One region of the Stenotrophomonas maltophilia group sp. SKK55 genome, then DNA from elsewhere that is predicted to be linked to it. Evidence: riboswitches for the same ligand, from Rfam matches in the RefSeq annotation. Region 1 holds a riboswitch; the other holds the start of a gene.
The links. Region 1 has a riboswitch for cobalamin ahead of AC2A1N_RS08345 (epoxyqueuosine reductase QueH). Riboswitches for the same ligand answer to the same signal wherever they lie in the genome.

Region 1 (14,578 bases):
CCGGTCGAAACCGAACATCCGCCCATCCCACCTCGGGTGGTCCCCGGCACGCGGCCGGGGACGCATTCGCTACGGCGCGCATCCATCCTTCTGGAGGAGAGCCCCCTTGTTGTTCAAGGGGGTGCGCCAACGGCGCGGGGATAAGGTGGAATGCGCGGACCAGCGACCGGTTACCGGTCGCTGGTGATGAGCTGCACGACGCTGGAGAAATCCAGCTTGCCGCGGCCGGCCTGGTGGTTCATCGAGTACAGGTTGCGGGCCACTTCGCCCAGCGGGATCGAGGCACCGACACTCATCGCCGCTTCCACCGCCAGGCCCATGTCCTTCAGCATCAGATCGCTGCCGAAACCGCCGCTGTAGCCGCGCGAGGCCGGCGCATTTTCCAGCACGCCCGGCCACGGGTTGCACACTTCGGTGGCCCAGCTGCGGCCGGTGCTGACCGCCATCATCTGCGACAGCACCTTCGGGTCCAGCCCGTGCGCCACGCCCAGTGCGATGGCTTCACCGGTCACCGCCATGATCACGCCCAGCGCCATGTTGTTGCACAGCTTGGCGACCTGGCCGGCACCGCTGGCGCCGACATGGAAGATGTTCTTGCCCATCGCCTGCAGCACCGGGCGAGCGCGTTCCAGCGCGTCCTCTTCGCCACCGACGATGAAGGTCAGGGTGCCGGCCTGGGCGCCAGCGGTACCGCCGGAGACCGGCGCGTCGATCATCTGCAGGCCACGCGCGGCGGCCGCTTCGGAAACCTTGCGGGCACTGGCCGGTGCGATCGTGCTGCAGTCGATGACCAGTGCACCGGCCGGGATCGCGGCGAGGATGCCGTCATCGCCCAGGTACACACCTTCAACGTGGCGGCTGGCCGGCAGCATCGAGATCACGACCTCCGCATCGGCCAGGGTATCGCGTGCCGACGACGCCGCGCTGGCACCGGCATCGACGGCGGCCTGCACCGCGGCCGGGACCAGATCGAACACGCGCACGGTGTGGCCGTTCTTGACCAGATTGGCGGCCATCGGGCCACCCATGTTGCCCAACCCGATGAATGCAATGCGGCTCATGCAAGGCTCCTTTCAACAAGGGGAGTGCCCAGGTCGGCCAGCGGATGCGCGGCAGCGGCCCAGGGGGAAGCAAAGAAGGTGTCGGCCCACGCACAGGTGGCCTCGGCCAGGGTGGCCGGGTTCCACTGCGGATTGCGGTCCTTGTCGATCAGCAGCGCGCGGATGCCTTCGGCGAAATCACCATGGGCGGCGCAATGCAGGGCGACGATGTACTCCAGGCGGTAGATTGCGGCCAGATCCTGGCCGGCACTGCGGCGCTGCAGCTCGTACGACAACCGTGCTGACCCAGGTGCCCCGGCGGCGAGCGTTTTCTGTGCCGCCTGCAACCACGCATCATCGGTCTGCAGGCCGGCAATGCGCGCGACAATGGCTTCAAGGTCATCGCCTTCGCACAACGCATCGACCTGCGCCGCGTTGGCCAGCAGCGGACCGGTGGCGGCATCGCTGGCATGCGACTGCAGCAGATGGGTCAGGCGTTCGTGGTTGTGTGCTGGCTCACTGGACCAGGCCACCTGCAGCAGCGCATCGAACACCGCACTGCGGCGCTCTTCGGGCACATGTACATCGGCCAGGCCAGCGTAGATGGCATCGCCCGGGTTGAGCAGCGCCCCGGTCAGGGCCAGGAACAGCCCGCCCTTGCCCGGCACGCGCGGCAGCAGCCAGCTGCCACCGACATCAGGGAACAGGCCAACGGTGATTTCCGGGAAGGCCAGCTTGGAGCGCTCGCTGACCACACGATGGCTGGCGCCGGACATCAGGCCGATACCGCCGCCCATCACGATGCCGTGGCCCCAGCACAGGATCGGCTTGGCGTAGGTGTGGATGAGGTAATCGACGCGGTACTCGACGTCGAAGAACTCGGCGGCGTAGTCGTTCTCGCGGATGTCGCTGCGGCCGGCCTCACGGAAGGCGACCATGGCCTTGTACAGGCTGTGCAGGTCGCCGCCAGCGCAGAACGCCTTCTCGCCAGCACCCTGCAGCACGACCATGGCGATGCCGTCGTCGTCGGCCCAGGCGTTCAACTGCTCCAGCAGCAGGTGTGCCATCGGCAGCGAGAAGCCATTGAGCATGCGCGGCGCGTTGAGCGTGGCGATGCCGATGCGCATGCCGTTACCGGCCACGCGCTCCTCGAACAGCACCGGTGCGTCGTCGGCAGCGGTGTCGGTGCTCATGCGTTCTTCCACTGCGCGGCGCGCTTTTCCAGGAAGGCAGTCACGCCCTCGACCTGGTCGGCGGTGTCGAACAGATCGACGAAGGCTTCGCGCTCGGCCACCAGCGCCGAGGCGTGGGTGCCGGTGCGGGTGGCCTGTACCAGCGTCTTGCAGGCGGCGATGCTGGTCGGGCTCTGCTTGCCGGCCTTTTTCGCCCATTCCAGCGCCAGTGCCTTGGCTTCGCCCTTGCCGACCTTTTCTTCGGCCAGGCCGATGCGCAGCGCGGTCTCGGCATTGATGCGCTCGCCCAGCAGGATCATGCGCTTGGCCCAGCCCTCGCCGACCAGGCGCGGCAGGTTCTGGGTGCCGCCAGCACACGGCAGCAGGCCGACGGTGGCCTCCGGCAGCGCCACCTGGGCGTGGTCTTCGATGATGCGCAGGTCGCAGGCCAGCGCGCATTCCAGGCCTCCGCCCATCGCGTAGCCGTTGATCGCGGCGATCGACACGCCACGGAAACCGGACAGCGCCTCGAAGGCTTCGCCGAAACGGCGCGCGGCTTCGCGCGCTGCGGCCTTGTCGCCGGAAGCGAACTGGTTGAGGTCGGCACCGGCGGAGAAGAACTTCTCGCCGTCACCGGTGATCACCAGCGCGTAGATGTCGCGGTCTGCGTTGAGCGCGCCGACCAGGTCGCGCAGCGCCGACAGGCTGTGCACGGTCCAGGTGTGCGCCGGCGGGTTGTGCAGGGTAACCACGGCGGTGTGGCCATCGACCTCCACCTTCAGGCCCACGTGCTCCTGGGTACGCCAATCCTTCATCGCAGTTCCTCTTCGGTGTTGAGCAGGTGACGGGCAACGATCACCCGCATGATCTCGTTGGTGCCTTCCAGGATCTGGTGCACGCGGCAGTCACGCAGCAGGCGCTCGATCGGGTACTCGCGGATGTAGCCGTAGCCCCCGTGGATCTGCAGCGCTTCGTTGCAGACGTTGAAACCCGCATCGGTAGCAAAACGTTTGGCCATCGCGCACCACACATTGGCATCGCTGGCACCGGCATCGAGCTTGCGTGCGGCGGTATGCACCATCTGCCGCGCGGCCACCAGCTGGGTGACCATGTCGGCCAGCTTGAACTGCAGCGCCTGGAACTCGGCCAGCGCCTTGCCGAACTGGCGGCGCTCGCCCATGTAGCGGCGCGCGGCATCCAGCGCGCCCTGCGCGGCACCCAGCGAGCAGGCAGCAATGTTGATGCGGCCACCATCCAGCCCCTTCATCGCCAGCTTGAAGCCGCCGCCTTCCTCTCCCAGAAGGTGGCTGACCGGCACGCGGACGTTTTCGAAGGTGATGCCACGGGTGGGCTGGCTGTTCCAGCCCATCTTCTCTTCCTTGCGGCCGAAGCTGATGCCCGGCAGGTCCGACGGCACTGCAATGGCGCTGACGCCGCCGGCGCCGGCACCGCCGGTACGTGCCATCACCACCAGCAGTTCGGTGGCACCGGCGCCGGAGATGAAGGCCTTCGAGCCGTTCAGCACATAGAAGTCACCGTCGCGCACGGCGGTGGTCTTCAGCGAGGCCGCATCGGAACCGGCTCCCGGTTCGGTCAGGCAGTACGAGGCCAGCTTGTTGCCCGAGGACAGGTCAGTGCCCCACGCATCGCGCAGTGCTGGCTGGCCCCACGTGGACACCATCCACGAGGCCATGTTGTGGATGCTGATGTAGGCCGCAGTCGACGGATCGATGTTGGCGAGCTCCTCGATGACGACGGCGGCGTCCAGCCGGCTCAGGCCGCTGCCGCCCACTTCCGGGTCCATGTACAGACCGCAGAAGCCCAGTTCACCGGCCTTGGCGATCGCCTCGCGCGGAAAGATGCCCTCCGCATCCCATCGCGCGGCGTGCGGTGCCAGTTCGGCCAGTGCGAAGTCGCGCGCTGCCTCGCGGTACGCCTGCTGCGCTTCTTCCAGTTCCGTCGTCATCGAGTGGCTCATGGCTGCTCCTGCCGTTACTTCAGGCTGATCGTGGTGTTGACGCCGTGGCTCAGCGTTTCGTCATCGAACCAGCGCGCGGTGACCGTCTTGGTCTGGGTGTAGAACAGCACCACCTGCTTGCCGTACGGGCCCAGGTCGCCCAGCTTGGAGGCGCGCGAACCGGTGAACGAGAACAGCGGCACCGGCACCGGGATCGGCACGTTGATGCCGACCTGGCCGACGTCGATGTCTTCCTGGAACTTGCGCGCGGCCGCGCCGGACTGGGTGAACAGTGCGGTGCCGTTGCCGTTCGGGTTGCTGTTGACCATCGCGATGGCGTCTTCCAGCGTCTCCGCTTCGAGGATGACCAGCACCGGCCCGAAGATTTCTTCCTGGTAGATGCGCATGTCGGTGGTGACACCGGCAAAGATGGTCGGACCGACGAAGTTGCCCTTCTCGAAGCCATCCACCTGCGGCCTGCGGCCATCGAGCACCAGCTTGGCGCCCTGCTCCACGCCCGAGGCGATCAGGCCTTCCACGCGCTCGCGAGCGCTGCAGGAAATGACCGGGCCGACGTCGGTGCCGGACACGGTGCCGGCGCTCACCTTCAGGGTCTTGGCCTTTTCGACCAGATCCTGCACCCAGTTGCGCGCTTCACCGACCAGCACCAGGGTGGAGGCGGCCATGCAACGCTGGCCCGCGGCGCCGAAGGCCGCACCGACCATCGCGTTGAGGGTCTGTTCCTTGTTGGCGTCCGGCAGCACCACGGCGTGGTTCTTGGCGCCCATCATGCACTGCACGCGCTTGCCGGCCAGCGAGGCACGGTTGTACACGTGGGTGCCGACGCGGGTGGAACCGACGAACGACACGGCCTTGATGTCCGGGTGGTCGCAGATCGCGTTGACCACTTCTTCGCCACCGTGGACGACGTTCAGCACGCCCTTCGGAATGCCGGCTTCCAGGGCAAGCTCGACCAGGCGCATGGTGACCATCGGGTCCTGCTCGGACGGCTTGAGGATGAAGGTGTTGCCCGTTGCAATCGCCATCGGGAACATCCACAGCGGGATCATCGCCGGGAAGTTGAACGGTGTGATGCCGGCGCACACGCCCAGCGGCTGCATGATCGTGTAGGTGTCCACGCCATTGGCCACGTTGTTGGCCAGCTCGCCCAGCTGCAGGTTGCCGATGGCGGCGGCGTGCTCGACCACTTCCAGGCCGCGGAACACATCGCCTTCGGCGTCGGGCAGAGTCTTGCCCTGTTCGGCGGTGAGGATGTGGGCCAGCTCGCTCATGTTCTCGCGGATCAGCTGCTGGTACTTCAGGAAGATGCGCGCGCGGGTGCCGATCGGGGTCTTGCGCCAGGTCTTGAAGGCTTCCTTGGCGGCGGCGACGGCGGCGTCCACTTCGCCGGTGGTGGCGAAGGGCACCTTGGCCAGCACGTCCTGGGTGGCCGGATTGATCACGTCCTGCCAGTGGGAGGTGGCCGATTCAACGAACTGGCCATCGATCAGCATGCGGATACGGGGCGCTGCAACAGTCATGACGACAATCCCACAGGGTGCGAAAGATGCTTGGCATTATTCACAGCATCCACCTCGATTTCCGGGCTGAATCCGCTTAATCTGGCCAACACGCCCCACGATTCCTGTTAATTCTGTGAATTCCTCAGCTCCCCAGCGGCAACTCGGCCTGCGCCTGCTGCGGCTGCGCGAACAGCGCGGCTACAGCCAGGTTGACCTGGCGCGGGCACTGGGGTTGTCGGCCAGCTACCTGAACCAGATTGAGCGCAACAAGCGTCCACTGACCCCGGCCGTGCAGAAGAAGCTGGGCCAGGTACTCGGGGATGTTTCGGCGCTGTTCGACGAAGATGAGCCCGCCGCGCTGCAGGAAGCGCTGGGCGAGACCCTGCGCGACCTGGGCCTGGCCGAAGTCAGTGCCACCGAACTGCGCGCCCTGGCGGGCAACCTGCCGCAGGTCAGCCGTGCGCTGCTGGACCTGCACCGCCGCCACCTGGCACTGCGCGAGCATGCCGCCGCGCTGGAGTTCCAGCTGGGCGAGCCCGGCGCCGGCAGCACCCTGCCGGCCGGCGACCAGGTGCGCGAGTTCTTCAACCGCATGCACAACCATATTCCCGAGCTGGACGAACTGGCCGAGCGCCTGTTCGCCGAGTGGGGGCTATCGCCTGGGCATGTGGCGCCGCGCTTGCGCCAGCTGCTGGCCGACCGCCACGGCGTGCTGGTGGAAGTGGCCGCACTGCAGGCCGGGCGCGAGAAGCGCCATTACGATGCCGGCACGCGCCGGTTGTGGCTGCCGGACTACCTGGAGCCAGGCCAGCAGGCGTTCCAGATGGCCGCCGAACTGGCCCTGCACGGCTACCTGCCGCAGATCGACGCGGTGGTGGCGCGTGCGGGCTTCACCGATGACGCGCGCGTCGCGCAGGCGCGGGTGGGTCTTTCGAACTACTTCGCCGGCGCGCTGGTCATGCCCTACATGCGCTTCCTGCGTGCGGCCGAGGCCAGCAGCTACGACATCGAACTGCTGGCGCACCAGTTCGGCGTCGGCTTCGAGGCGGTCTGCCACCGGCTGAGCACGCTGGCACGGCGCAGTGCGCCCGGCCTGCCGTTCTTCTTCATCCGCGTGGACCGCGCGGGCAACGTATCCAAGCGCCATTCGGCCACCGACTTCCATTTCTCGCAGGTGGGTGGCTCGTGCCCGCTGTGGATCGTCTACGAGGCGTTCAACCAGCCAGGCCGCATCCTTACCCAGACCGCGCGCATGCCCGATGGCCGCCGCCATTTCTGGCTGGCACGGCAGGTCAGCAGTGGCCCGGTGGGCCATGGCCAGCCGCGCAAGACCTTCGCGGTGGCGCTGGGCTGCGATCTGCAGCATGCCGAGCGGCTGGTGTATTCACTGGGGCTGGATGTGCAGAGCCCGGGCAATTCGGTATCGATCGGGCCGGGTTGCCGGGTGTGCCCGCGCGAGGACTGCATGCAGCGCGCGTTCGCGCAGTTGCCGGGCCGGTAGGGTTGGTTCGGCAGGGCTGCGCTCTGCAACCGTGGTAGTACCGGCCGCTGGCCGGCAACCTAAAAAGCAACAGCGGGCTTTCCGTGGGTTGGCGGAGTGGGTCCGGTTGCGGGGGACGCTGCAAGTACCCCTCCGGGGCCCGGCCCAGCCGCTGGCGGCTGTGCGTTCGGGCGCTTGCGAAGCAGTGCTTCGCAAGCAAAGCGCCCTCACCCATGTAAGCTCGGTCGCCGCTTGCTCGTGTGCGCTGTCCTGCGCACACGGCAAGACCGGGGTTGGGCGTCCTGCCCAACCCGCCCGAGGCACGCCTCGGGCCCATGCGGCTCACGCCCCCTGCAACCGGCCCCCCCCATCCGGATGAATTCTCAGTCTGGAATGCATCCACGCGTGGCGTGGCTCTACTGGTAGGTGCCAACCCTGGTTGGCGCGTTTTAGTCCCAGAACACGGTCAGTACGCGGTGGCCTTCCGAGGGTTTGGGGGCGTCGACGTGCTCGCCGTACGGCCAGCCTTCGCCCACACCGTCGCATTCCAGACCCTGCAGCCAGCCTTCCACGGTCTCGACGTCGGCACTGGTCAGCACATGCACGTTCTCGGCAGCAGGCCATTCGCTGTCGTCTTCCAATGCACTGCCCCAGTCCTGGTGCAGGCCGACGTACACGCCTTCCACTTCAGGCTTCGCTGCAATCACGGCCAGGCGCGCGTACAGCTCGGCAATCGGCGGGCGACCGAAACCCCATTGGTTGGGCGCGATGCATTCTTCGAAATCATTGCCTTCGAAGTACGCAGCCAGTGGCACCACCGGCAGGTGTTCCGGGTCGCGAGTATCGAGGCGTTCAAGCAGATCCAGCAGTTCCTGGCGGGCAGACATCCACAGCTCCTTGCAACATGAAGCACGATTGTATTGATCGCGCTCAGTAGATCGGCGTCACCTTCATCTGCGGCAGCGGGCGCGGTGCGCCGTCGGTCAGGTCCGGGCCAAGGTCCTCCCAGGTGCGGCCCTGCTCGACCATCTGCGCCCACAGCTGCTGCGAGCCGCGACGCTTGTCTTCCGAGCCGAGCTTGTACGACGGCGGTGCCGGATCGCCACGGGCAACCATCGAGTACGCCGCGCGATAGGCCAGCACCTGCTGCGCCGGGTCGTCGGTACGCGCCACTTCCAACGTGTAGCGCTGATAGGCCGAGGCCAGGTTGCGCCAGCGGATCCAGTAGTGGTTCCCGAACGAGAACGAACAGAAGCGCGCGCCCGCCAGGCTGCCCTTGTCGGCGATGCGGGTCAGCACCTCCTGCGGCATGTCCAGGTTCATGCCGCCTTCGTCGCCCTGCAGGCTGACGTGCACGATACGGTCGCGGTAACCCGGCGCGCGTGCCTGCAGCAGGTCACGCCAGTTCTGCATGGTCGCCACGACTGCGAACAGGAAGCGCCCCAGCTCGGCTGCGGCGAGCGGCGTGGCAATGGACTGGTAATGCCGTTGCCATCCGTGGCGGTTTTCGGTGGGCAGGAACACGGCACGTTCCAGCGCCTGTCGGCCATCACTGCCGCGGCCCACGTCCTCGGCATGCTGCGGGTAGACCAGGTTGATGGCGAAGGTCGGCCAGCGCGGTAGCGCGGCATCAAACAGATGGATCGGGAAGTTGCTGCTGATGCCGCCATCGGAGAACCAGCAGATGCGGAACGCGGTGATCACCGGGCCGCAGGTCTGCCCGGCGCTGGTCAGCCCTTCCATGCTGTCGGCCACGTTGTGTTCCTCGTCGGCGGCAGGTGCAGTGGGTTCGCAGCGGCGTTCGCGGCGCGAGGGCTCATGCAGCGGCACCGCGCTGATCAGCAACGGGAAGCTCAGGCTCATGCGCGTGGCCACCAGCACCGGCAGCTTCGAACCCTGCGGCAGGTGGTAGTACCGGCGCCCTTCCACCTCCAGCGGCGGGCCGGCCTGCGTCACCAGCCACTGCACCACGCTGGCGGGGAACAACTGCTCGAATTCCTCGCGCAGGAACCAGAACTGTGCGCCGCCCAGCGGCAGTGTGCGTGGTTCGTTGTGCGACACGCAGGTGGTGATCATCTGCAGGCTGATCGCATGCGGGCTGTCCGGCTCGCCGGCATAGCGAGGCGCGTCGTGCAGGTCGGCAAAGGTCAGCGGTGCATCCAGCGGCTTGCCGGACAACTGCTGCAGGCATTCATGCAGCCACTCGGTCAATGCCGGTTTACGTGCATCGCGACCGAGGCCACTGCACAGGCCCAGCAGGTTGCGCCGGGCCACGCGCGCCACGCGCAGCGCGGCTCCGGCCACGCCTGCACCGTAGGCGCACAGCAGCGACGGCAGCAGCGTCGCGGCCACGCCGCTCCAGCCACCGCCCCACCCGCCCAGACCGAGCAGCAGCGCCAGCGACACCAGCACTTCCAGCGGCGCGATCTCGAGTACCGCCACCGCCAGGCACAGCAGTTTGTGCGGCAAGCTGGCATTGCCGGTCAGCACCACCAGCAGCCGATAGGCCGCACGCGCGCCCCGCGCCGGTTGGAACAGGCTGTAGATGAACCCCCGCCGCGACAACTGCGCCGACACCGCCGACAGCCCGCCATAACCGGCATCACCGGCCAGGTGCTCGCCGGCCTGCTGGCGGCGATCACCGTATGCCGCCGCAGCCGCTACCGCCGCAGCGATGGCGCCAGCGGAGGTGCCGCCGATGCTCTTGAACCGATACTCGCGTGCCAGCGCCAGTACCGCATTGGGGTACACGATGCCGCTGGTGATGCCGCCTTTCATGACCAGATCGCAGTACTTGTCCGCCACCGTCTTGCCCCCGAGCCTACCGTCCGCCGCGTGGATGCCAGTATGGCGCAGCGGCTTCTCAGGGCCTGAGAACACCACCGCAGTCCGGGCAGGAATCTGCGGCGTTCAGCCGATGGCAGGCCTGCAGGCTTGACCGGCTCCACCATCGGCGTAGCATCTGCAGCAAGCCAAGGGACAGACCCGCGGCTGCCACAACGACATGAGGGATTCTCATGGAATTCGACTATCTCGTCTTCATCGGGCGATTCGAGCCCTTCCACAACGGCCACGCCGCCGTTGCCCGCCTGGCCCTGAGCCGGGCCCGCAAGCTGATCTTCCTGGTCGGCTCTGCCGATACCCCCCGCAGCCTCCGCAATCCCTGGACCGTGGCCGAACGCGCCGTGATGATCCAGGCCGCCCTCGATGGCCACGCCGACCGCCTGCTGATCCGCCCGCTGCGTGACCACCTGTACAACGAAGCACAGTGGATCGCCAATGTGCAGCGCCAGGTGGCCGACGCCCTGCGCAACGACGGTGCCGCCGCTGATGCAAAGGTGGGCCTGATCGGCATGGACAAGGATGCTTCCAGCTACTACCTGCGGGAGTTCCCGCAATGGCCGCTGGTGGACGTGCAGCACACCGCCACCCTGTCGGCCACCGAGCTGCGGCGCTACCTGTTCGAAGCCGGCGACGTCGACTTCCACGGCGCGCTGCTGATGCTGCGTGGCAATGTGCCGGCGCCGGTGTACGACATGCTCGAAGCGTTCCGCAAAAGCGCGCCTGCGTATGCCCAGCTGGTGGCCGAGTACCGCTTCATCGAACAGTACAAGGCCGCCTGGAAGGATGCGCCCTACGCGCCCACCTTCGTCACCACCGATGCGGTGGTGGTGCATTCGGGCCACGTGCTGCTGGTACGGCGCCGTTCGGAGCCCGGCAAGGGCCTGTGGGCGCTGCCCGGCGGTTTCGTTGGCCAGGAGCAGAGCCTGCTGGACAGTTGCCTGCGCGAACTGCGCGAGGAAACCCGGCTGAAGATTCCGCTGCCGGTGCTGAAGGGTTCGCTGAAGGGCCAGCAGGTATTCGACCACCCCGACCGCAGCCAGCGCGGCCGCACCATCACCCACGGTTTCCACTTCGAATTCCCGGCCGGCGAACTGCCGCCGGTGCGCGGTGGCGACGACGCCGACAAGGCGCGCTGGATACCGGTGAGTGAGGCGTTGGACATGGGCCCGCAATTGTTCGAAGACCACCTGCACATCCTGGAGTATTTCCTCGGCCGCGGCTGACCTGCCCGGCTCTCCCCACCGGCGGATAGACCGCTGGTGTCACTCGACGCGAAGGAGCTTCCGTCATGCACTACCTCGATAACCTTCTTCTCAACACCGACAGCTACAAGGCCAGCCATTGGCTGCAGTACCCGCCGGGTACCGATGCCACGTTCTTCTACGTGGAATCACGTGGCGGCCTGCACGATCGCACGGTGTTCTTCGGCCTGCAGGCGATCCTCAAGGACGCCCTGGCACGGCCGGTCACCCACGCTGACATCGACGACGCTGCTGCGGTATTCGCCGCCCATGGCGAGCCGTTCAACGAAGCCGGCTGGCGCGATATCGTCGATCGGCTCGGCGGCCACCTGCCGGTGCGCATCCGTGCCGTGCCCGAGGGCAGCGTGGTACCCACCCACCAGGCACTGATGACCGTCGAGTCGACCGACCCGGCTGCGTTCTGGGTGCCGTCGTACCTGGAAACACTGCTGCTGCGCGTGTGGTACCCGGTCACCGTGGCCACCATCAGCTGGCATGCACGGCAGACCATTGCTGCGTTCCTGCAGCAGACCAGCGACGATCCGCAGGGGCAGCTGCCGTTCAAGCTGCACGACTTCGGCGCCCGCGGTGTATCGAGCCTGGAATCGGCCGCGCTGGGTGGTGCCGCACACCTGGTCAACTTCCTCGGCACCGACACCGTATCGGCCCTGTGCCTGGCCCGCGCGCACTATCACGCGCCAATGGCCGGTTATTCGATTCCTGCCGCCGAGCACAGCACCATCACCAGTTGGGGCCGCGAGCGCGAAGTGGACGCCTACCGCAACATGCTGCGCCAGTTCGGCAAGCCGGGCGCGATCGTGGCAGTGGTGTCGGACAGCTATGACATCTACCGCGCGATCAGTGAGCACTGGGGCACGACGCTGCGTGATGAAGTGATCGCTTCGGGCGCCACCCTGGTCGTCCGCCCCGACTCGGGTGACCCGGTGGAGGTGGTGGCCGAAAGCCTGCGCCGGCTGGATGAAGCGTTCGGCCATACCCTCAACGGCAAGGGCTACCGCGTACTCAACCACGTGCGGGTGATCCAGGGCGATGGCATCACCCCGGATACGATCCGCGCCATCCTGCAGCGCATCACCGGCGACGGCTATTCGGCCGACAACGTGGCCTTCGGCATGGGCGGCGCGCTGTTGCAGCGGCTGGACCGCGACACCCAGAAGTTCGCGCTGAAGTGCTCGGCAGCACGGGTCGAGGGTGCGTGGATCGACGTCTACAAGGACCCGGTCACCGATGCCGGCAAGACCAGCAAGCGTGGCCGCATGCGCCTGCTGCGGCGCCTGGATGACGGCAGCCTGCACACGGTGGCGTTGCCTCCCAGCGGTGACGAGGCGCTGCCGACCGGCTTCGAGGATGCGATGGTGACCGTGTGGGAGAACGGGCGCCTGCTGCACGACCAGCGCTTGGATGAGATCCGCACGCGGGCTGCGGCGGGGCATTGACCGCGTATCCCGGGGCCAGCGCCCGTTGCCACGCAACGGGCTCCAGACCCTGCGCTCTTGACCGGCGCCACCAACAGGTCCACCTTGCACACGCCGAAGGTATCCCTGCCGTGGCTGGATGGCGGCAGGGAGTTAAACGGGAATCCGGTGAAGGCGCTTCGTGCGCCCATTCCGGAGCTGCCCCGCAGCGGTGAATGGAAACGAATCCTGCCAACAGCACTGGGCTCGCGCCTGGGAAGCGGCAGGGAGTAGGTGGGCTGCGGCCCGTGTCCATCAGCCCGAATATCGGCCCCGGCCGGGGGACACGACCGTCCCCTGATTCGACCTGGACTCTCCGCGGGGAGGGTGCCGGGGCCATCGCCAGCCTGCATGCGCAGGCGGCGTGGCCGCGCGCGTCCTGTTCACGGTAACCGGCCAGACCGCTCCCACGCCCTGACGCACGCCACGATGACCGAGTTCCAACGCCCCACCCTGACCCTGCCCGCCGATGGCAAGCGCCTGCTGCTGCATTCTTGCTGCGCGCCGTGCTCGGGCGAAGTGATGGAGGCGATCACCGCTTCCGGGATCGACTACGCGATCTTCTTCTACAACCCCAACATCCACCCGGTGAAGGAGTACGAGCTGCGCAAGCAGGAGAACATCCGCTTCGCCGAGCAGCACGGCATCCCGTTCATCGACTGCGACTACGACACCGACAACTGGTTCAGCCGCGCGCGTGGCATGGAGAACGAGCCCGAGCGCGGCATCCGCTGCACGATGTGCTTCGACATGCGTTTCGAACGCACCGCGCTGTACGCGCACGAGCACGGCTACGACACCATCAGTTCGTCGCTGGGCATCTCGCGCTGGAAGAACATGGCGCAGATCAACGACTGCGGCATCCGTGCGGCGTCGCGCTATGAAGGCCTGCAGTACTGGGACTACAACTGGCGCAAGGGCGGCGGTGCCAGCCGCATGATCGAGATCAGCAAGCGCGAGCAGTTCTACCAGCAGGAGTACTGCGGCTGCGTGTACTCGCTGCGCGATGCCAACCGCCATCGCCGAGAGAACGGCCGCGAGCGGATCCGGATCGGCCTGCTGTACTACGGGCAGGACGCTGAGGCGCCGCAGGGCGATTGACGTGCAGGCATGGGGCGGCCACGCTGGTCGCCCTTTCTGATGTAGTGGATCTGCCATGACTGTCCTGCCCGCCGATGTCGCCCTGCTGGTGATCGACCTGCAGCCGGACTTCATGCCGGGCGGTGCGCTGGCCTGCGACCAGGGCGATGCGCTGGTGGCACCGATTGCCGATCTGTTGGCGCAGCGCCGCTACCGCACCGTGGTGGCGACCCAGGACTGGCACCCGGCCGACCACGCCTCGTTCGCCAGCCAGCACCCCGGCAAGCGACCGTTCGAGACCATCCTGCTGCACGCGCAGCCACAGACCCTGTGGCCCGACCATTGCGTGCAGGGCAGCGATGGCGCCGCGCTGCACCCGGGCGTGGACTGGACCGTGGCCGACCTGATCCTGCGCAAGGGCACCCGCCCACAGGTGGATTCGTACAGCGCCTTCCGCGAGAACCACGGCCCCGATGGCGAGCGCCCGGCTACCGGCCTGGCCGGCTGGCTGCATGAGCGCCGCATCCGCGAAGTGCACGTGTGCGGCCTGGCACGCGACTACTGCGTGCTGTGGAGCGCGCAGGACGCGGTGAAATCCGGCTTCCGGGTGAAGTTCCTGTGGGACCTGACCCGGCCGGTGACCGAAGCCAACGACGCGATGGTGCGCGAAGCGCTGGGCAAGGCGGGGATCGCGATCGTCTGAGGCGTGACCGCCGGGCATGGCCCGGCGCTACCGCGCACGTCGCTTATGCCGCTTGCGCGCTCC
Region 2 (14,578 bases), on a different contig from region 1:
CGTCCAGGTCGAGGTCGACGCGGCCACCGACCTGGCTGCGCAGGCCTGCTTCGGCGTGGTCGGCCAATGCGGTGATGCCCGAGCGTCCTTCACGCAGCGCGGCCGAAACGGTATCCAGATCATTGCCGAGGCAGGACGTGATGCCCATGCCGGTGATGACGACGCGACGCATCAGAAGCTCCCGGTTTCGGTGAACAGGCCGACGCGCAGGTCGCGCGCGCTGTAGATTTCGCGGTCGTCCACGTACATGCGGGCGTCCGACTGGGCCATCACCAGCTTGCGGTTGATGACCCGGCTGATGTCGATCTCGTAGCGTACGAGCTTGGCGTCCGGCAGTACCTGGCCGGTGAACTTCACCTCGCCACAGCCCAGCGCGCGGCCCTTGCCGGGTGCACCCAGCCAGGTCAGGAAGAAGCCGGTCAGCTGCCACATGGCATCCAGGCCCAGGCAGCCTGGCATCACCGGGTCGCCGATGAAGTGGCAGCCGAAGAACCACAGGTCCGGGCGGATATCCAGTTCGGCGCGTACCATGCCCTTGCCATGCGGTCCGCCGTCCTCTCGGATGTCGGTGATGCGGTCGAACATCAGCATCGGGTCGTTGGGCAAACGGCCGGCGGCGGTGCCGAACAGTTCACCGCGTGCGCTGGCCAGCAGCTGTTCGCGGTTGAACGCGTGGAGACGGGTCATGAAGCACAATCCTGGAAGCGGAGAACAGGGAAACAAGCGCCCGAGAATGCCCGTGGAAACTGCGCCGATCAAACATTTCAACCGTACGCAACCGTAGTGTTTTCAAGGGAATACGCGCATCCTGTTGATGTGCAACGACCATACTTCGGCGTGTGGCCCACCCGGCCCGGCCCCGCCTTTTCCACCTGACATGACCCGACTGCGCAAGATCATCCACGTTGACATGGACGCGTTCTACGCGTCGGTGGAGCAGCGCGACGATCCGTCACTGCGCGGCAAGCCGGTGGTTGTGGCATGGCGCGGCGCACGCTCGGTGGTGTGCGCGGCATCGTACGAGGCACGCGTGTTCGGTGTGCGTTCGGCCATGCCGGCAGTGCGGGCCGAACGCCTGTGCCCGGATGCGATCTTCGTGCCGCCCGACTTCGCACGTTACAAGGCGGTGTCACGCCAGGTGCGCGAGATCTTCCTGCGCCACACCGACCTGGTTGAACCGTTGTCACTGGATGAAGCCTACCTGGACGTGACCGAGCCGAAGAGCGGCATCGAACTGGCGACCGACATCGCCCGTACCATCCGCATGCAGATCCGTGAGGAGACCAACCTGACTGCTTCAGCTGGGATCGCGCCGAACAAGTTCCTGGCCAAGATCGCCTCGGACTGGCGCAAGCCCGATGGCCAGTTCGTGATTCCACCGCAGCGGGTGGACGCCTTCCTGCTGCCGTTGCCGGTAAGCCGGGTGCCTGGCGTCGGCAAGGTGATGGAAGGCAAGCTGGCCGCGCGCGGCATCGCCACCTGCGGCGACCTGCGGCAGTGGGCACTGATCGATCTGGAAGAAGCGTTCGGCAGTTTCGGCCGCAGCCTGTACAACCGCGCACGCGGCATCGACGAGCGGCCGGTGGAACCGGACCAGCAGGTGCAGTCGATTTCCTCGGAGGACACCTTCGCCGAAGACCTGCTGCTGGAAGACCTGACCGAGGCCATCGTGCAGCTGGCAGAGAAGACCTGGAAGGCGACCCGCAAGACCGAGCGTGTCGGCCATACCGTGGTGCTGAAGTTGAAAACCGCGCAGTTCCGCATTCTCACCCGCAGCTTCACCCCGGAACGTCCGCCGGAGTCGATGGAAGAACTGCGCGACATCGCACTGGCCCTGCGCGCCCGCGTCGACCTGCCGGCGGAGACGCGCTATCGGCTGGTGGGTGTCGGGCTGGGTGGCTTCCGCGAAAAGGAGCCGGTGGTGCAGGGGGAATTGTTCGAGCACGACATGAACAAACCCACAGATACCTAATCATCAAACAGTGGGGTCAGAGCCCGTTGCGCAGCAACGGGCTCTGACCCCGTGCCGACCAACGGTCGGCACCCACCATCAGCAGCAGGTTCCGACAGATAGCGGGAAACTGTCGAAGGCGGGGTGGGTCCGGTTGCGGGGGCGTGAGCCGCATGGATGCGGCGACCGAGCTTACATGGACGTACTTGCAGCGCCCCCGCAACCGGACCCACCCCGCCAACCCTCAGGAGACCAGCTTTTGCTGTTGCTTCGGCTGTTGCCGTTGCATTGGGCAGGTGCAGGGCGCAGCCCTGCAAAAGAAAACTCCCTACCTCATGGCCACTGCATCTCGCCCTTGGCTACCTTCGCACTCAGCTCCAGCGACGCCACACCGGCCAGCGTCGGGTAGCGCGCCTGCATCGCCTTCACCAGTGCCGCACTGTCCTTGGCCTTTGCCGCCTCGGCGTCGAACGCGCGGATGTAGTCCGCAGTGAAGCGCAGCGCACTGGCATCCAGCGCCGCACCCGGCGCGTAATGCCCCGGTACCACCACCTTCGGCTTCAGTGCCTGCAACCGCTGCAGGGTCTGCAGCCAGTCAGTGTGCGACTTCGGCGTCTGCGTGTCGGCCATCCACACGTGCTCACCTGCTACCACCGGAATGCCGCCGACGATCGCGCGCAGCGACGGTACCCACAGCACCGTGCGGTCCGGGGTCGGGCCATCCAGGCCGATCAACGGCAGGCGCTGGCCTTCCAGCTGCAGGGCATCGCCGTCCAGTACCTGCGGCACCACGATGCGTGCCGGCACGTCGGCGCCCATCTTCGGTCCCCAGTAGGCCAGCTTGCCGGCCTGGGTCTGCTGGATGTGGGCGACGGTCTGCGCAGTGGCGACGATGCGTGCCTGCGGGAAGGCATCCTGCAGGGTGGCCAGGCCGAAGTAGTAGTCCGGATCGCCGTGGCTGATGTAGATCGTGGTCAGCTGCTTGCCACTGGCGCGGATCCGTTCGACCAGCTTGCGCGCGTCGCTGGCGCCGAACTGCGCGTTGACCAGGATCGCGTCATGGCGGCCTTCGATCAGCACCGAGGATACCGAGAACATCGCCTGCGGGCCGGGATGGAAGGTCTGCAGGTGCAGTCGTGATTTCGTCGCGGTGGTCGGCGCCGCGGTGGCCGGTGCGGCCAGCAGCGGCGCACTGGTGAACGTGGCGGCCAGGGCGAGGGGAAGCAGCAGGGCAGCGGTACGCATGGGGAATTCCTTGTGTCGGATAGGGAGCCGAGCGTGGGCTTGGCCCTACAGGGCTCGCGCGTCGATCAATACGCGGCCGTGATGATCTGCTTCGGGTACTGGTGCGCTTCCAGCTCGGCGACGAACGCGGCGCCGTAGTCGGCATAACTGATGCGGCTGTGGCCGCTGGCGTCGGCCAGGAAGGCCTTGGGCTGCACACGGTACTGGCCGCGCTCTTCGCCCGGGCCGATTTCGGCGGCCGGCGAGAAGAATGTCCAGTCCAGGTCGTCCACTGCCTGCAGGCGGTTGAATGCCTCACGATGGGCCAGCGCGTACGGCTTGTAGGCTTCCGGGAAGTTGGGGGTATCGACCAGCTGCACGCCCGGCGCGACTTCCAGGCTGCCGGCGCCACCCACCACCACCAGGCGCGGTACGCCGGCCTTGCGCGCGGCGGCCGCCAGCTGCGCGGCGATCTCGCCCACGCGGCCGATGTCATCGCCCGGACGCGGGCCGTAGGCGCTGGCCAGCACGTCGTGGCCAGCGATGGCGGCGACCAGCGCGTCCTGGTCATCCAACGAGGCGATCACCGGATGGGCACCGGCCAGTTCGGCCGGAAGGTCCTGCGCGCTGCGCACGATGACGGTGAGTTCGTGGCCGTGGGCCAGCGCGTGGCGGGCGATCTGGCGGCCGATGTTGCCGGTGGAACCAACGAGGGCGATCTTCATGGCAGGACTCCGTGGGGCGATGTGGGCTGGGAATGGGGCCACTCTAGGCCGCTGCAGTCGCTCGAAAAACAGCGTATAACGCGCTTGTTTGTTGCGTGGATCGAGCATATGGACCGATTGACCGCCATGACCGTGTTTGTCGAGGTGGCCGAGCGCGGCAGCCTCACCGCCGCCGCGGAAGTGCTGGACATGTCGCGGGCGATGGTCAGCCGCTACCTGGCCGAGGTCGAGGGCTGGCTGGGTGCACGCCTGCTGCACCGGACCACGCGCCGGGTCAGCCTGACCGGCCCGGGCGAGGCGGCGTTGGCGCGCTTCCGGCAGATGCTGGCGATCGGCGAAGAACTGCAGGGGGAGCTGGCCAGTGATGATCCCGAGCCGCACGGTACGCTGCGGGTGACCGCCAGCGTGTCGTTCGGGCAGAGCCACCTGGCACGGGCGGTGGCCGGTTTCGTCGCGCGCCATCCGGCGGCGCGCATCGAGCTGCTGCTGGTCGACCGCACGGTGAACCTGGTCGAGGAGCGCGTGGACCTGGCCGTGCGCATCGCGCGCCAGATCGACCCCAGCCTGATCGCGCGGCGGCTGGCTACCTGCCGCTCGGTGCTGTGCGCGACGCCGTCGTACCTGCAGGCGCGTGGCACGCCGACCGCGCCGGAGCACCTGGCCGCGCACAACTGCCTGACCCACCACTACGTCGGCAAGAGCCTGTGGCAGCTGCACCGCGATGGCCGTTCGCTGTCGGTGGCGGTGGGCGGCAACATCAGCGCCAACGAGGCCTCGCTGCTGCTGGAGGCGGTACGCGCCGGTGCCGGGATCGCCATGCTGCCGACCTACCAGGTGGCGCCACTGCTGCGCAGCGGCGAGCTGATCGAACTGCTGCCCGGATTCAGTCTGGACGAGCTCGGCATTCATGCCGTGTACGCGTCACGGCGCCAGCAGCCCGCTATCATGCGGCGATTCCTGGATTACCTGGCCGAGTGTTTCGCCAGCCCGGCCTTCCAGGATCTGGATTGGCGCCCACCGGGCAAGGAGAACACATGAACCATGGACAGGCCTTGATCGACCACAACCGTGCTGCCTGGGACCGCCAGGCCAGCGAAGTGCGCGAATGGTCGCGCCCGGTGGAGAGTTCAACCATTGCCGCCGCGCGCGAAGGCCGCTGGCAGGTGCACCTGACCCCACGCGCGCTGCCACTGGACTGGCTGGGCGACGTGCGCGGCCGCCGCATCCTGTGCCTGGCCTCGGGTGGTGGCCAGCAGGCCCCCGTGCTGGCCGCTGCGGGCGCCGACGTCACCGTGTTCGACCTGTCCGACGGGCAGCTGGAACAGGACCGCCGGGTCGCTGCGCGTGATGGACTGCAGCTGCGCACGGTGCAGGGCGACATGCGCGACCTGCACGTATTCGCCAACGACAGTTTCGACGTGGTGTTCCATCCGATCTCCAACCTGTACGTGCCCGACGTGCGCCCGGTGTGGACCGAATGCCGCCGCGTGCTGGCGCGCGATGGCATGTTGATGGCCAGTTTCTACAACCCGGTGCTGTTCGTCGGTGCACGTGATCCGCAGCTGGACGCACAGGGTTTGATCCGGCCGCAGTACGCCATTCCCTATTCGGACCTGGAAGACCTGCCCGCCGCAGAGCGTGAGGCGAAACTCGCCCGCGGTGATGCGCTGGCCTTTGGCCACAGCCTGACCGAACTGATCGGCGGGCAGCTGGATGCAGGCTTCGTGATTGATCGGTTCATGGAAGACTGGCAGCCGAAGCCGCGCTTCCTGATCGACCGTTACCTGCCCACCTTTCTGGCCACCCGCGCACGCAGGATCGGCTGAGGCGGATCCTGGAAAAAAACGCGGCGTACAATGGCCGCCCCACGTTGTACAGGCGTCGTCCCTTGTCGTATCCCTATCCGCTGGTCGTATTCGATCTCGATGGCACGCTGGTCGACAGCGCAGCTGACATCGCCGAAGCGCTGAACCGCACGCTGGAAGCCATCGGCATGGCGCGCGTGCCGGAAGCCACCGTGCTCGGCTGGATCGGCGACGGGGTGCGCCGCCTGGTCGAACAGGCCGTGCACGCCGCCGGTCGTGAGGTCGACCTGGCCGAGGTGATGCCGGTGTTCATGGTGCACTACCGTGAATGCCTGCTGCGCAGCCCGCGCCTGTTCGATGGCGTGGCCGACGCACTGGCGCAGCTGCGCGCGCGCGACGTGCCACTGGCGATCTGCACCAACAAGCCCGAAGCACTGGTGCCGCCGCTGCTGCAGCACCTGGGCATCGGTGATGCGTTCGCGCTGGTACTGGGCGGCGATTCACTGCCGCAGCGCAAGCCCAGCGGCGAACCGCTGCGGCATATCGCTGCGCACTTCGGGCTGCCGGTGCAGGCGTGCCTGATGGTGGGAGATTCGTTGACCGACTACCGCGCCGCCGAAGCTGCGGGCATGCCGATCGCGCTGGTGCGCTACGGCTATCCGCGCGGCCTGGACCTGGCCACCGCGCATGCGGTGGCGGTGATCGACGACCTGCGTGAACTGCCGGGGTTGACCGCCGGCGTCCCGGTGTAGAGCCGAGCCCATGCTCGGCTGCTTTGCTGCCTGAGCCGAGCATGGGCTCGGCTCTACAGAGAAAGCGCCGGGCAATGCCCGGCGCCCTCTTTCATTTCGCCTGGTAACGCACACTCAACTGGTACTCACGGCCCGGCTGGTTGAACCACGCCACCGTCTCATACCTGCGGTCGAACACGTTGGCGGCACGCGCCAGCAGCGACCACGACGGCGTCAGCGCGTACTCGGCGCGCAGATCCAGCGTGCCGTACCCCCCCACCTTCACCGCGTTGGCGGCATCGTCATAGCGCTTGCCCGCACCCTGAACCGTCAGGCCTGCGCGGAAGTCCCCGAAACGCCGGTCGATGTCAAAGCGCGCGGTGTGCTGTGCACGACGCGGCAGCCAGTTGTCGAACTGCGTGCTGCCGCCGGTGCGGTTGCGTGGGTCGGTGTAGCTCAGCTGGGCGTTGATGTCGAAGCCGGCCAGCAGCACGCCACCGGTCAGTTCGGCACCGCGGATGCGCGCCTTCTCCACCTGCTGCATCCTGAAGGTCGCCGCATCGTAGGTGATCAGATCATCGATGCGGGTTTCATAGACGTCCAGGCCCCAGTGCCAGCCCTGTCCCTGCTGCGAAACGCCCAGGTTGGCGCTCTTGGACTTCTCCGGGTTCAACGTCGGCACACCGCTCCACGGGTCATACAGGTCGCTGAAGGTCGGCGCCTTGAACGCGGTGCCGTAACTGGCATTGACACGCAGGCCGTGGCCGAGTTCCATCGCCCAGCCGAGGCTGCCCGTGGCGTGATTGCCGAACTGCTGGTTGTCGTCGTTGCGCGCGCTGGCCTGCAGCTGGTGGCGGCCGAAGCGTCCCTGGTACTGCACGAACACGCCGGTGTTGCGGCGGCTGTCGACCCGATATCCGGCACTGCTGCCATCCAGGTTGTCTTCGCTCCAGTCCACGCCGGTGCTCAGCAGCTGGCCTTCGGCCAAGGCGAAGTCACCCTGCAGCGAGGCACTGTCGCGGTGGGTCTGAGCGCTGCCACGGGCACCGAAGTCACCGAAGTTGTCCGACTCGTTGTCACCGCGCCCGACATTGGCGGTGAACGCCAGGCGTTCGGACGGGGTGTAGCGCACCTTGCCGGCCAGCACCTGCTGGCGGGTTTCCGAATAGTTGTAGTAGCCGTCGTAATGGTTCTTTCCGTCGGCACGCAATGCACTGCCTTCCACGTTCCATTGGTCGTTGAAGGTGTAGCCACCGCGCAGGCTCTTGGACAGGTTGCGGTAGCCATCGCGGTCATGTTCGTCGGCAAAGCAGCCGGTGAACAGCGTTGCCGAGCCGCGGCAGGCATCGATGCCATCGGAATGCTGGTAGGCGATGTCGGCGCCGAACCAGCCGCGTTCAGTCCCGCCACCGATCCCGCCGCTGGCTTCGCGCAGGCCGTTGCTGCCGCCACCGAGCTGGAAGTGCGGGGCGAAATCACCCTGGTTGCGGCGGGTGAAGATCTGGATCACGCCGCCAATGGCATCGGCGCCGTACAGGCTCGACTGCGGGCCACGCACGATTTCCACGCGCTCGATCTGCGCCAGCGGCAGGTCCTGGTACATCGCCAGGCCGAGGTCGGCACTGTTGATGCGCACGCCGTCGACCAGCACCACGGTGTGGCCCGAGTTGGTGCCGCGCAGGAACAGCGAGCTCTGCTTGCCGAGCCCACCGACATTGGCCAGGTTGATGCCGGCGCGGCCGCGCAGCAGTTCCTGCAGCGAGGTGGCCTGGCTGGATTCGATCTGCGCGCGGTCGATCACCTGGGCCGGCGCGATGCTGTCCTGCAGGGCGATCGGGGTGCGCGTGGCGGTGACCAGGATCTGGTCGAGCGCGGTGGTGTCATCGGCGGCCTGTGCCAGCGCGGGCAGGGCGGCCAGTACGGCCAGGGACAGCATTCGGGACTGCAGCTTCATGGGGGGACTCCAGGTGCCACGCACGCCCGCGTGGCGAAGGGGAGGAGCCGCGAAGGCAGGCACGCGCCGATGCCGCAGCGCACGCCACGGTCATCCAGCGCCATGCCCACCGCATCGCGACCTGAGGCTTCCGGGCCGGTCTCCGGGCTTGCCGCCGGGTGGCGCGAGGCCACCGTCCAGGCGCCTTCCCATGCCTGCGGCACAGTGGCGGTGTTGCCTGGAACTGACGTGCTTACCGTTGCGGGGGCAGCGCCGGCCTGGCGTGGCATCACGCGTCACCGGCTTCCCGTTTCAACCTGCCGGCCACGGCCGCAGGTCACCTGGAAGTGCGCGCAGTCTACGGCATCGCAGGCCGTCCCGTTGCGTCGCGCCTGCGCGGCTGCCTTTGCTGTGCCTTTAGAATGGTTGCTCGATCCCGTGGTGCCGTTACCGATGTCTGCCCGTTCTCCGCTGTACCTGCGCCGCCCGTCCGGGACGCACGCATGATCCTCGACCTGGTCCGCCACGCCGGCAACGGTCGCGATGAGTTCCTTGATGGCCGCAGCGATCCACCGCAGCTGGCCGGCCTGCCGCAAGAGCTGGTCGAGGCCTATGCCGAGCAACGCTGGGAGCGGGTGATCAGTTCACCGCGGTTGCGCGCGCTGCACACGGCGATGGCGCTGGCCACCCCACGCGGGCTGGACGTCGAAGCGGACGAGGAATGGGAAGAGCTGGATTTCGGCGATTGGGACGGGCAGTCGCTGTTCGACCTGCCGGAAGATGCGCTGGCCGCCTTCCACGCCGATCCGCATGCGTTCCCGCCGCCGAACGGCGAGAGCTGGGGACATTTCGAGCGGCGTATCGCGCGCGCGCTGGATCGCCTGCTCGATGATGATGATCCGGTGCCGACGCTGGTGGTCAGCCATGGTGGCCCGCTGCGCATGGTGTTGTCGCAGGTCTGCGGCCTGCCGATGTCGCTGTGCTGGGCCCTGCGCATCGACCACGGCACGCGCCTGCGGGTGTGGCTGGAGCGGGGCGAGGTCGGGCTGGTGGGCGAGCTGCTGGAACTGCAGCAGCCCTGAGCTGCTCTTGTAGAGCCGAGCCATGCTCGGCTGCACTTCGATCAGAAAGGCCAGCCGAGCGTGGGCTCGGCTCTACAGGAGGGCGCGGCTCAATCCTCGTCCGCGCGCTCGGTCACGCTGTCTTCCGCCTCATCGTCGGCATCGAAGCGCTGCTCATGCACCGGGCCCGACGCCGGGCCGGCCGCCTTCAGCGGATGCGCGGCGATGCGCGCCTCATAGTCCTGCACCAGCGCTTCACGCTGAGGCTCGCTCAGCTCCTGCCAGTGGCAGTCCAGCAATGCGCCTTCCAGCGAGTACAGCAGGTTCAGGCTGGGCTTGAAGCCGGCCCGCTTGACCTTGACGAAGGCGCCGACTGCGCCGATCGCAACCAGGTCCTCGCGGCTGCGCAGCCCGACCTGGCGCAGCCAGGCTGCACTCTTCGGGCCGATGTTGCGCAGCTTCGGTGCGCTCATCCCAGTGCCTCGACGAACACGCGGGCGATGGCTTCCAGGCCGGCCTGATCGTCGGCGTCGAAGCGGCCGACCTTCGGGCTGTCGATATCGAACACGCCGATCAGTTCATCGCCGCGCAGCAGCGGCACCACCAGCTCCGAACGCGAGGCCGAATCGCAGGCGATGTGGCCGGGGAAGGCATCGACGTCGTCCACGCGCTGGGTTACGCGCTGGCTGGCGGCGGCACCGCACACACCCTTGTCCAGCGGGATGCGCACGCAGGCCGGCAGGCCCTGGAACGGGCCAACCACCAGTTCCTTGCCGTCATACAGATAGAAGCCCACCCAATTCAGGTCGGGCAGGGCGTGATAGACCAGTGCGGAGAGGTTGGCCGCGTTGGCGATGCGGTCGGACTCGGCGTAGACCAGGCCACGGGCCTGTTCCAGCAGCTGGGCGTATTGTTCCGGCTTGCTGCCGGTGAGCGAGGCATTGGCGAACATGCCCGCAGTCTAGCAAGTGCACCGGGCCGGCGATAATGCACACACTGTTGCCCTGTTGGAGCCCATCGATGCCGTTGCCCGCTACGCTGCCGCCCGCCCTGTTCGTTACCGGCACCGATACCGAAATCGGCAAGACCGCGGCCAGCACCGCGCTGCTGCATGCACTGCGCCAGCGTGGCCTGCGTGCAGTGGGCATGAAGCCGGTGGCCAGCGGCAGCGAGGATCTGGGGCAGGGCCTGCGCAACGAGGACGCGCTGGCGCTGCAGGCGGCCAGCTGGCCAGTGCCGGACTATGCCGATCTGAATCCCTATGCGCTGCGGCAGCCACTGGCACCGGAGCTGGCCGCTGCCGAGGACGGCGTGCAGGTGGAGCTGGCGCCGATCGTGGCCGCGTTCGAACGCCTGCGCGCGAAGGCCGATATCGTCGTGGTGGAGGGCGTGGGCGGTTGGCTGGCGCCGGTCTCGGCCACGCTGGACCAGCTCGACCTGGTGCGTGCGCTGCAGCTGCCGGTGCTGCTGGTGGTAGGCATGCGGCTGGGCTGCGTCAACCACGCGCGGTTGACTGCGCAATCGCTGCAGGCCAGCGGCGTGGACTGCCTGGGCTGGATCGGCAACCACATCGACCCGGCGATGCAGCGCCAGGACGAGAACATCGCCACGCTGCAGCAGCGCCTGCCGATGCCGTGCTGGGGACGGCTGCCGCATCTGCCGGGGGCGGATGGTCAGATCCTGAGTACGCACCTGCTCGACTGACCTGCTTCCTGTAGAGCCGAGCCCACGCTCGGCTCAGCGGGGACCGTCAGCGAAGGGCAGCCGAGCGTAGGCTCGGCTCTACAGGAGCTGGCGCACTGCCAGCTCCCGCGCGATCGCACCCAGCCGTTCCACCGCACCGATGAAGCGTGCATCCAGGCTCTGGCAGCACGACAGCCGCAGGCAGTGGCGATAGCGCGCGCCACGCGAATAGACCTGGCCGGGCATGAACACGATGTCCTCCTGCAGCGCTCGCTCGAACAGCTCGCGCGTGTCCACGCCCGGCAGTTCCAGCCACAGCAGGAATCCGCCCTGTGGTTCGGTGGCGCGGGTGCCTGCCGGGAAATGCTCGGCTACCAGCTGGCGCAGCCGTCCCACCTGTTCGCGGTACAGGCGGCGCATGCGATGCAGATGGTGCTCGTAGCTGCCTGCTTCCAGATACGCGGCCACCGCATCGCCGAGCAGCTGCGGCTCACCGCCGGTGGACTGGAACTTCAGCAGCGCGATGCGCTCTGCGAAGCGACCGCCATCCAGCCAGCCGATGCGGTAATCCGGCGCCAGTGTCTTTGAGAAGCCACCGACCACCATCACCCAGCCATCGCGATCGAAGGCTTTCAGCAAGGGTGCCGGCGGTTCGCAGAACTGCAGCTCGGCGTACACCGCATCCTCGATCAGGGGCAGCTGCCGTGCGTTGACCAGCTCGGCCAGGCGTTGTTTGGCGGCGGTCGGCATGGTGCAGCCGAGCGGGTTGTGCACGGTCGGCATCACCACCAGTGCGGCCAGTGGCGTGTGCTCCAGCAGCGCATCCAGTGCATCCACATCCAGCCCGTGCTGCGGGTGGGTGGGCAACTCGATGGCCTGCAGGCCGAGGTTGGCCAGCAACGGATACAGGTTGAAGTAGGACGGCGCCTCGATGCCCACTGCGTCACCGGGCTGGGTGACCGCGCGCAACGCCAGCTGCAGGCCTTCCATCGCACCATGGGTCAGCAGGAGTCGCTCGGCGTGGGTGTGCAGGCCCATGCGCGGACTGCGGCGCACGATCTGCGCCAGCAGCCGGGGGGAGCCGTTGGGTCTCGCATAGGTCTCCACCGTCTGCTGGCCGTGGCGCAGCACCTGCGCGGTATGCCGGGCCAGCTGCGCGCCGGGATAGAACTGGCGACCACGTGGGCCGGCGAAGGCCAGGTCGACCACACCCGGTCGGCGCTGCGCTTCCAGTACCCGGGCCATCAGCACCTGCTGCAGCGGCGCGGTGGGCGCGGACGGGGTGTCGCGCAGCGAACGCTCCGGCACCGACAGCCGCGGCGCGACTTCGAAGCCCGCCTTCGGCCGCGGAATCACCAGCCCGGCATCTTCCAGCTGGCGATATGCCGCGATCACCGTGTTGAGGCTGAGCCTGCGCTGCGACGCCATCTGCCGCAGCGAAGGCAGGCGGCTGCCGACCGGAAGGCGACCGCCGTGGATGGCCTCGGCCAGTTCGTCGGAGAGCCGCTGGTAGCGTGGAGGGATCATCGTGACCTGGTCATCTGTATCCATCGAACATCCCGCCATCTGGTTCTGTACCCATGATGATGGCGAGCCTAGCATGTCGTCGTCGGCCGGGCCTGATCGGGGCGTGGCCGGCGCATTCCAAGCGCACGGCGGGACCGCCGTGCGTCTTTTTTTGGTGTGTAGAGCCGAGCACCGATCAGCCCCAGGGGAAATGCCGTCAGCGCATCGGCACCAGCACCGCCTCGCGCCGGTACAGCGCTGGGAACTGCTTGGCCAGGGCCACCAGCTTCGGTGCGTCGTAGTAGCGGATGTAGGCGGCCTGCGGGTAGTTGGTCATGTAGTTCTGGTGGTAGCTCTCGGCCGGGTAGAAGCGCTGGCCGCTGACCAGCTGGGTGACGATCGGTGCGCGGTAGCTGCCGGCCTGGCCGAGCTGGGCGATGTAGGCACGGCTGGCCGCCTGCTGGCGGGCGTCATCACTGAAGATCGCCGAGCGATACTGGCTGCCGTGGTCCGGACCCTGGCGGTTGAGCTGGGTCGGGTCGTGCGCGACCGAGAAGAACACCTGCATCAGCTGTCCATAGCTGACCTGGCGCGGGTCGTAGTCAATCTTTACGGCTTCGGCATGGCCGGTCTGGCCACCGCTGACGCGCTCATAGCGGGCATTGGCTGCACTGCCACCGATATAGCCGGACACCGCATTGCTCACGCCCTTGACGTGCTGGAACACGCCCTGCACGCCCCAGAAGCAACCGCCGGCAAACACCACGCTGGCGTGGGTGGCGTCATCGCGGAACGCCGCATCGCCGGTGGGGGCCGGCAGTGCCTGGATCTGCGCGCTGGCTTCGACCGGCGCCGCAGCCGCGCCGTGATCGACCAGCAGCACCCCGGCAATCAATGCCATGGCCACCAGGCCGGCAACACCGGCGGCGATGCCCTGTTCAAAGGAGAGTTTCATCATGTGCTCCCGGTTCAACCGAAGGTGAAGGCATAGGCCTGCACGCCCGCATCGAGGAATTCGATCTCGAAGCGATGCGGGCCGACCGTGCCGCGCTGGCGGACCAGCTGGTACAGGCGATGCTCGTCGACCACGCCACTGCCATCGGCGCCGACATCACTACCGGCATCGGCAGCGGGCAGCGCCTTGCCATCCAGCCAGACGCGGAAGCGCACCGGCGTGCCGTCGCGGCTGGGCGCCAGCACCAGGTGCAGGTCACGCGCATGGAACTGGAAGGCAATGCGGCCACCGGCCTGCTGCAGCTGTGCGGCTTCATCGGTGACGGTCCAGCGCCCCGACAGTCCCCATTGGTTCAGCGCCAGTGTCGTCGGCAAGGAGTAGTCGAACGCGGCATCACTGCGCTGCCCACCGGGCGAGGCGAACTGCTCGGCACGGGCGTGGCCCAGATAGGTTTCCGGCGAGCGCAGATTGCCCATGTCGGCCTGCGCAGCCACGCCCTTCAGATCGGCGGCGGCGGCCGGATCGGCCGGCGGCGGCAGGTTCGTCTGGCCGGCCTCGGTCAGCAAGCGACGGATCACCTGTTCCGAACGCGCATAGTTGCCCTCGCCGAACTGGTGGCTGCGGATGTTGCCCTGCGCATCAACGAAGTACTGCGCCGGCCAGTAGCGGTTGTTGAACGCGCGCCAGATCGTGTACTGGTTGTCGAGCGCCACCGGGTACTCGACCTTCAGCTGCTGCACCGCCTTCATCACGTTGCGCGGGTCACGCTCGAAGGCGAACTCCGGCGTGTGCACGCCGATCACCACCAGGCCGTGGTCGCGGTAGCGGCGCTCCCATTCGTGCACGAACGGCATCGCACGCAGGCAGTTGATGCAGGAGTAGGTCCAGAAGTCGACCAGTACCACCTTGCCGCGCAGCTGCTGGGCCGTCAGCGGTGGGCTGTTGAGCCAGCCGGTGGCCCCGTCCAGCGCGGGCAGGGTTCCCTCGACCGGCAGCGGTGCATC

Region 2: another riboswitch for cobalamin. It lies ahead of btuB (TonB-dependent vitamin B12 receptor); the one in region 1 lies ahead of AC2A1N_RS08345 (epoxyqueuosine reductase QueH).

Annotation. Positions count from the first base shown of each region.
Region 1 covers NZ_JBXUHP010000014.1:33,922-48,499, reverse strand. The annotation lists gene mmsB (3-hydroxyisobutyrate dehydrogenase) at 171-1,061, opposite strand; gene AC2A1N_RS08390 (enoyl-CoA hydratase/isomerase family protein) at 1,058-2,233, opposite strand; gene AC2A1N_RS08385 (enoyl-CoA hydratase) at 2,230-3,027, opposite strand; gene AC2A1N_RS08380 (acyl-CoA dehydrogenase family protein) at 3,024-4,190, opposite strand; gene AC2A1N_RS08375 (CoA-acylating methylmalonate-semialdehyde dehydrogenase) at 4,205-5,710, opposite strand; gene AC2A1N_RS08370 (helix-turn-helix domain-containing protein) at 5,826-7,193, shown strand; gene AC2A1N_RS08365 (hypothetical protein) at 7,622-8,059, opposite strand; gene AC2A1N_RS08360 (patatin-like phospholipase family protein) at 8,103-9,950, opposite strand; gene AC2A1N_RS08355 (bifunctional nicotinamide-nucleotide adenylyltransferase/Nudix hydroxylase) at 10,190-11,239, shown strand; gene AC2A1N_RS08350 (nicotinate phosphoribosyltransferase) at 11,305-12,714, shown strand; cobalamin riboswitch at 12,809-13,022, shown strand; gene AC2A1N_RS08345 (epoxyqueuosine reductase QueH) at 13,162-13,833, shown strand; gene pncA (bifunctional nicotinamidase/pyrazinamidase) at 13,889-14,515, shown strand.
Region 2 covers NZ_JBXUHP010000003.1:100,756-115,333, forward strand. The annotation lists gene fabB (beta-ketoacyl-ACP synthase I) at 1-172, opposite strand, end outside; gene fabA (3-hydroxyacyl-[acyl-carrier-protein] dehydratase FabA) at 172-687, opposite strand; gene dinB (DNA polymerase IV) at 878-1,972, shown strand; gene AC2A1N_RS01980 (MBL fold metallo-hydrolase) at 2,285-3,196, opposite strand; gene AC2A1N_RS01985 (NAD(P)-dependent oxidoreductase) at 3,262-3,900, opposite strand; gene AC2A1N_RS01990 (LysR family transcriptional regulator) at 4,009-4,938, shown strand; gene AC2A1N_RS01995 (class I SAM-dependent methyltransferase) at 4,935-5,726, shown strand; gene gph (phosphoglycolate phosphatase) at 5,789-6,457, shown strand; gene btuB (TonB-dependent vitamin B12 receptor) at 6,549-8,390, opposite strand; cobalamin riboswitch at 8,507-8,729, opposite strand; gene AC2A1N_RS02010 (histidine phosphatase family protein) at 8,873-9,451, shown strand; gene AC2A1N_RS02015 (TfoX/Sxy family protein) at 9,541-9,903, opposite strand; gene AC2A1N_RS02020 (GAF domain-containing protein) at 9,900-10,382, opposite strand; gene bioD (dethiobiotin synthase) at 10,451-11,134, shown strand; gene AC2A1N_RS02030 (aminotransferase-like domain-containing protein) at 11,213-12,664, opposite strand; gene msrA (peptide-methionine (S)-S-oxide reductase MsrA) at 12,837-13,574, opposite strand; gene AC2A1N_RS02040 (cytochrome c biogenesis protein DipZ) at 13,589-14,578, opposite strand, start outside.